2 regions of the Mycobacterium sp. Aquia_216 genome follow, and region 2 is predicted to be linked to the other one. Evidence: riboswitches for the same ligand, from Rfam matches in the RefSeq annotation. Region 2 holds a riboswitch; the other holds the start of a gene.
The links. Region 2 has a riboswitch for cobalamin ahead of OK015_RS11555 ((2Fe-2S)-binding protein). Riboswitches for the same ligand answer to the same signal wherever they lie in the genome.
Positions count from the first base shown of each region.

Region 1: it holds a riboswitch for cobalamin, as region 2 does, so the genes downstream of both, metE (5-methyltetrahydropteroyltriglutamate--homocysteine S-methyltransferase) here and OK015_RS11555 ((2Fe-2S)-binding protein) in region 2, are expected to answer to the same signal.

Region 1 covers NZ_CP113529.1:5,058,346-5,061,749, reverse strand. Annotated here, with positions in the region: gene metE (5-methyltetrahydropteroyltriglutamate--homocysteine S-methyltransferase) at 1-1,486, opposite strand, end outside; cobalamin riboswitch at 1,630-1,846, opposite strand; gene OK015_RS23560 (SDR family oxidoreductase) at 1,896-2,537, opposite strand; gene OK015_RS23555 (SDR family oxidoreductase) at 2,557-3,399, opposite strand.
Region 2 covers NZ_CP113529.1:2,475,194-2,478,597, reverse strand. Annotated here, with positions in the region: gene recX (recombination regulator RecX) at 1-319, opposite strand, end outside; gene recA (recombinase RecA) at 288-1,325, opposite strand; cobalamin riboswitch at 1,489-1,618, shown strand; gene OK015_RS11555 ((2Fe-2S)-binding protein) at 1,662-2,339, shown strand; gene OK015_RS11550 (DUF3046 domain-containing protein) at 2,377-2,571, opposite strand; gene OK015_RS11545 (glycosyltransferase) at 2,595-3,404, opposite strand, start outside.

The DNA of each region.
Region 1 (3,404 bases), 2.6 Mb from region 2:
AGTACTGCACCATGTCATTGCGTTCCGGCTCGCCGTGCACCAGCACGTCCAGGCCGAGTTGCTCCTGCAGCTTGATGACGTCGGCGATCTCCTGCTTCATCCGCCGGTCGTATTCGGCTTCGTCGATCTCACCGGCGACCAGCGCGGCGCGCGCCTTGCGGATCTCGACGGTCTGCGGAAACGATCCGATCGTCGTCGTGGGCAGCGGGGGCAGACGCAGCCGCTCGTCCTGGCTGGCGCGGCGATCGGCCGCGTCGCCCCGGTGCGTCCCCGCCGCGACGATCGAGTCGATACGGGACCGGAGCTGGTCGTTGTGCAGGCGCGGGTCCTTCTTGCGCGCTGCCACGGCGGCGTTGGAGGCCGCGATCGCCTCGGCGACCGTATCGCGTCCCTCATGCAACGCCCGGGCGAGCGTCACCACCTCGGCGACCTTCTCCTGCCCGAACGCCAGCCAGCTCCGTAGCGCATCATCCAGGCCGGTCTCCGGCTCCAGCGAGTACGGCACATGCAGCGTGGAGCACGACGTCGAGACCGCGACCGTGGCCGCCGACCCCAGCAGCGTCGCCAGCTTGCCCAGCGCCGCCTCCAGGTCGGTGCGCCAGATGTTGCGTCCGTCGACGACACCGGCCACCAGGGTCTTGTTCGCCAACTCGGGCACCGCGGCGATCGCGGTGTCGGCACCGTAAACCAGGTCGACGCCGATTGCCTCGACGGGTGTGCGGGCCAGCGCCCCCAACGAAGCGCCGGGGTTGCCGAAGTAGGTGGCGACGTAGATCGCGGGGCGGTTGCTCACTTTGCCCAGCGCGTTGTAGACCGCCTCGGCCAGGGCCGGCGCGTCGGGCGAGATGTCGGTCACCAGGGCCGGCTCGTCGATCTGCACCCACTGCGCGCCGTTGTCGGCCAGCAGCGACAGCAGCTCGGAGTAAATCGGCACCAGTTCCTGCAGCCGCTCGATCGGGGCGCCGCCACCGTTGACGGCTTTGCTCAGCAACAGGAAGGTGACCGGCCCGACGACGACCGGACGCGCGGGAATCCCTTGTTCAAGAGCCTCTTTCAGCTCGGAGAGCACCTTGTCCGGGTTCAGCGCGAACTTCGTCGCGGGCTCGATCTCGGGGACGATGTAGTGGTAATTGGTGTCGAACCACTTGGTCATTTCCAGTGGCGCGACGTCTTTGTTGCCGCGAGCCGCGGCGAAGTAGCGGTCCAGGTCGTCGGGAACCTGTGCCGCCCGGGCCGGCAGCGCGCCCAGCATGACCGCGGTGTCCAGGACCTGGTCGTAGTAGGAGAAGGTGTTCACCGGCACCGAGTCCAGGCCGGCGTCGAGCAGGCCCTTCCAGGTGTCGCGGCGCAAGGTGGCGGCGATGTTCTCGAGATCTGCTCGGCTGGTACGTCCTGCCCAGTAGCCCTCGGTCGCGCGCTTGAGTTCACGTTTCGGGCCAATGCGCGGAGAGCCGACAACCGTCGCGGTGAATGCTTGGGGGGTCACGGTATTCTTCGTCCTTCAATCGGCGTGGTGGTCACCGCCGGCGGACGTGCAGCCGATCCGGACGCGGTAAGCACCCCTAGGTACATAACCGCAACGGCTGCAGCGTAACGCCCATTCCACGAGGCGATGAGCCGCCGGACGCGGCGCGCCCGGCACGGCTGGCAGGTCTCCGGACTCGCAGGCGCGCACCGGGTGGTGCTCCTAATGGCCGTCGCTTCCCAGTCTTCGGGCGGACCCAGTGACCAGTGCTTGCCAAAAACTCTGACGGCGGTCGTTCCTGCATACCGTTGCGGGACAGTCCCGGATTCTCACCGGGTTCCCTCTTACGAAGCTTTACTAACGTTCCGCTTCGCTCGATGCGTACGCCGCGGTTGCGGCGCAAGCAGACCAGCTGCGAGATGCAGTTTAGTCAGCCTGCCAGCGCTTGCGCGATCGGGATGTCCCCATTGTTGAATTCGATGGTCCGCCGGATCGTCGAGTCGTCGGCCAGCACCGCGGCCGCGACGAGCGCGACGTCGGCGCGTGAGATCTCGCCCTTGCCCTGGCCGACGGCAATGCGGCCGGTCGCCGGTTCCGGTGTGAGCCTGCCGGGACCCAGCACCGTCCAGTCCAGTTCGCTGTCGCGCAGGTGGGCATCCGCGGCGGCCTTGGCCTCCGCGTAGGCGAAGAACGGATTATCTTGCGGTACGCCATGATCCGGACCCGCACCGAAGTAGGACACCATCACGAACCGCTTGATGCCCGCCCGCGCGGCGGCGTCGATCACCCGGATCGCGGCGTCGCGGTCGACGGCATAGGTCCGCTCCGGATTACCGCCGCCCGCACCTGCGGAGAAGACGACTGCGTCGTGCCCGGTCAGCAGTCCGGCCAGCGCCGTCGTGTCGAGCTGCTCGATGTCGGCCAGCACCGGTTTGGCGCCGGTGGCAGCGACGTCGTCGGAGTGGTCGGGGTTGCGGAACACCGAACTCACCTCGTCGCCCCGATCGGTCAGGATGCGGGCCAGTTGCAACGCGATCTTGCCGTGACCACCGATGAGGACGATGCGTGCCATGCCTGCGACGGTAGCGCGCCTAGAGCTTGACCTTGCCCATGATGATGTCGATGATCATCTTGCCGGGGGCGTAGGAGCCGGTCATCGAGGCCATGGTGTGGCCGGAGTCCACCAGCAGGGTGATCCCGCTGATGCCGCACGCGGCCTCGCTGTTGAGGAACGCCATGGTGTCACCCATCTGCTCGGGCGTGTGCACCTTGGAGCCGGTTTCGTCTCGATAGTCCTGGGCGAAGGACAGCCACAGGTCCGCGTTGGCCTGGGCCAGCGGGGTGTCCGTCGGGCCGGGGCAGATCGCGTTGATGCGGATACCCTTCTTCGCCAGCGGATAGCCCTGCATGGCCACGTACTGGTTGATGATCTTCTTGCTGGTGCCGTAGTGGATGATGCCCTCGGCCTCGTGGGCCTCGGACCAGGCCACGGCCGCCGCGTAGTCCGGCGTGGCCAGGAGCTCGTTGATCAGTTCCAGGTCGTTCTCCCAGCCCATGCCGGCGACCGAGGAGATGAAGCAGATGGCCGAGCCGTTGGGGAGCTGGTTGCGTTCCAGCAGCCGGTCGATGAGGTGGCGGTGGCCGATGAAGTTGATCTTCAACAGGTCGGTGGTTCCGTCGGCGACTCCGGCGGCCGAGAAGACGGCGTGGATGGGCCCGTCGATCTGCTCGAGGGCGGAGTCGATGGAGGCGGGGTCGCGCAGATCGACCTGGACGGACTGGGCGACGTCGTAGTCCACCGGCGCGTAGTCCAGCACGATGACTTCGGCTCCGAGCTCCGCGGCCGACTTGGCCGCGGCCGCGCCCATGCCGGTCGCGCCGCCGACAACGAGCGCGCGCTTACCGTCGTAGCGCAGCCGATCGACAATAGACATGGAAA
Region 2 (3,404 bases):
CGGCCAGCACCGTGTTGATGACTTCGTTGTCGACGCCCTTGGTGTGCAGCTCGGTGGCCAGGGCGCGCCGGCTCTTTCCCGCCCTGGCGCGCCGGGACTGCACCCACTGTTCGGCGAAGTCCCTGTCATCCACCAGCCCGACGTCGGCCAGCCGGTCGAGCACCCGGGCACTGACGTCGCCGGGGTATCCACGTTTCGCGAGCTGGCCGGACAACTCGGCCCGGGTGCGCGACCTCGCGGTGAGCAGGCGCAGGCACAGCGCCCGCGCCTGCTCTTCGCGGGCAGGCTCAGAAATCGACGGGGGTGGGCAGGACGTCATCGGTCACCACCGCCCCAATGCCGAGCTTTTCCTTGATCTTCTTCTCGATCTCGTTGCCGATGTCGGCGTTCTCCATCAAGAAGTTGCGGACGTTCTCCTTACCCTGGCCGAGTTGTTCGCCCTCGTAGGTGAACCAGGAACCGGACTTGCGGATGAAGCCCTGGTCCACGCCCATGTCGATCAGCGAGCCCTCCCGGCTGATGCCGCGGCCGTAGAGGATGTCGAACTCGGCCTGCTTGAACGGCGGCGCCACCTTGTTCTTGACGACCTTGACCCGGGTGCGGTTGCCGACCGCGTCGGTGCCGTCCTTGAGCGTCTCGATCCGGCGCACATCCATGCGCACCGACGCGTAGAACTTCAACGCCTTTCCGCCCGTGGTGGTTTCGGGACTGCCGAACATCACCCCGATCTTCTCGCGGAGCTGGTTGATGAAGATCGCGGTTGTTCCCGAATTGTTCAGCGCGCCAGTCATTTTCCGCAGCGCCTGGCTCATCAGCCGGGCCTGCAGACCGACATGGCTGTCGCCCATCTCGCCCTCGAGTTCCGCGCGCGGCACCAGTGCGGCGACCGAGTCGATGACCAGAATGTCCAGGGCGCCGGAGCGGATCAGCATGTCGGCGATCTCCAGGGCCTGCTCACCGGTGTCGGGCTGGCTGACCAGCAGGGAATCGGTGTCGACGCCCAGCTTCTTGGCGTAGTCCGGGTCCAGGGCGTGCTCGGCGTCGATGAACGCCGCGACGCCGCCGGCCGCCTGGGCATTGGCCACCGCGTGCAGGGCGACGGTGGTCTTACCCGAGGACTCCGGGCCGTAGATCTCCACGACCCGGCCGCGGGGCAGGCCGCCGATGCCCAGGGCCACGTCCAGTGCGATGGATCCGGTCGGAATGATCGAGATCGGCTGACGTGTCTCGTCGCCGAGACGCATCACCGAGCCTTTGCCGTAGCTCTTCTCGATCTGGGCCATTGCCAGTTCGAGGGCTTTTTCGCGGTCGGGGGCTTGCGCCATGGCGTCTCTCCTGTAGTCGTTGTTCTCTGACCGGTATCGGTCGGTTGGCCGTGACACTAGAGAGACCCACCGACAAGTCATCGTCGAACGATCCCCACAGTAGACGAACACCTGTTCGATTCAAGTTCGACACGCCGCGGGAGTTCCGTGTGGCAATATCGGCTACCGAAAGGGCGTCGACGGGCCTGCACGAAACGCTGAGGAAACCGGTGCGAATCCGGTGCGGTCCCGCCACTGTGATCGGGCACATCCTGACCCGAGAGCCAGATACTCATCGTCGGCGCTCCCTCACTGGACGCTGGGGCGGATCTCCCCGGAGAGGGTGGACGCGCACGCATGGACATCTCCGGCGAGCTTGCCGAAATATCAACCTACAAAGGGTTTTTCGCGCTGACCGTGGGCGGGACCGGGACCGGATGGCACCCGGTTCGCCAGGACTACGCCGACGGCTTTACCGATTTGATCGGCGCCACCGTGCGGCGCTACCGCTCGACGGACTTACGGATCGGCGCCTCGCTGGTTCACCTCGGCCATGCCACCCGGCTGTGGTCACCCGTGCTGGCCTGCGCATTGGCCCACGGCATCGTTCCGGTCCTCAACGATCTCGAACGTGCCGACGACGGAGCGCAGCTGCGCCTGCCTGAGCCCCTTGGACAGGCGGTCGAGGACATCTCGGCGGGGTTGTTGTATCGCGTTGTGGTGCAACACCACATGCAGCCGTTCGCGGCCGGCCTGCAGGTCAAGCTGGCGCCCGCGCTGCTGGCGGGCAACATCGCGTCCGCACTCGTCGGCGCATCGCGCGCACTGCTGGCGGTCCGGCCCGACTTACGCGCGCGGATCGTCGAGATCACCGACTCGCTGCTGGACACCGGCGTGCTGTCGGGCTCCGGCGTGATCACCGGCTCACATCTGGGCTTCCGGCGCGACAGCTGCTGCCTGTTCTATCGGCTGCCCGGGCGAGCCGTGTGCGGCGACTGCGTGTTCCGCGAGGCACCGCGGTCCACTCGGAGATGAGTGTGCGGCGGCGTTGCGGGTAAGCGGGTAAGCGGGTTCACCACTGGTCGCGGGGCACGTCGAAGTCGACGCACAATGCCCGCCAGACGTCGCGGGGCTCGACGCCGTCCTCGATCGCCTGGGCGGCGGTCCGCCCGCCGAAACCGGGCAGCACGTGGTCTACCAGTACCGATGCGCCGTACGCGGCGCCGAACCGCAGCACCACCCGCTCGTTGAACTCCGTCAGCCGCACGCCAGCCAAGATACCGAGCCCGGTCACCCGGCGAGCGCCAGCGCTTGATGGCATACCCGCACCGGGTCGGCGACGCGGTGGAGGCCGGCCGCGGCCGTGCGCGCGGCCTCGCGGTAGCGAGGTGTCGACAACACCTCACCCACCGCCCGGACCAACGCATCGGGGGTCAACGGACGAATCAGTCGCGCGCTGCCCTGGCGCATCACCCGGTTGGCGATCTCCCACTGGTCGCCGCCGCCGGGAACCACCACCAGCGGCACCCCGGCCAGCAGCGTCTTGGCCACCATTCCGTGGCCCCCGCCGCAGATCGCCAGGTCGGCGTGCGCCAACAGCTCGTCCTGACGTCCCAGGCCGACGGCCGCCCACGGCGGCACCGGAAGATCCGGTCCACCCAACCGCGATATCAGCAGGCGCGACCCCGCCGGCAATGTCTCCCCCGGCGTCAGGCACCCCAGGGCAACCTCGGCCAGACCTTCGGTCCCGATCAGGGCGGTCGACGGCGCGACGACCACCACCGGCCCCGCGCCGTCTGGAACCTCGAGGATGTGATCGGTCGGCTCGAAGTGCAGCGGCCCCACCACGACGGCCTCGGCCGGCCAGTCCGGGCGGGGCACTTCCAGTGCGGGCAGTGTGGCGATCAGCCGCCGCAGCGGGCCGGGATCGCGCGCCGGCAGACCGATCTCAACCCGGGATATCTCGCGCTGTCGTAGGCCGGCACGCACGGATCGCGCCGTCAGCGCCCGCATCGTCGTATCGCGCAGCCGCCCGCGGATGCCGGTACCCGGCGCCAGACCACTGCCTATCGGCGGCAACCCTTTCGACGGCAGATAGAG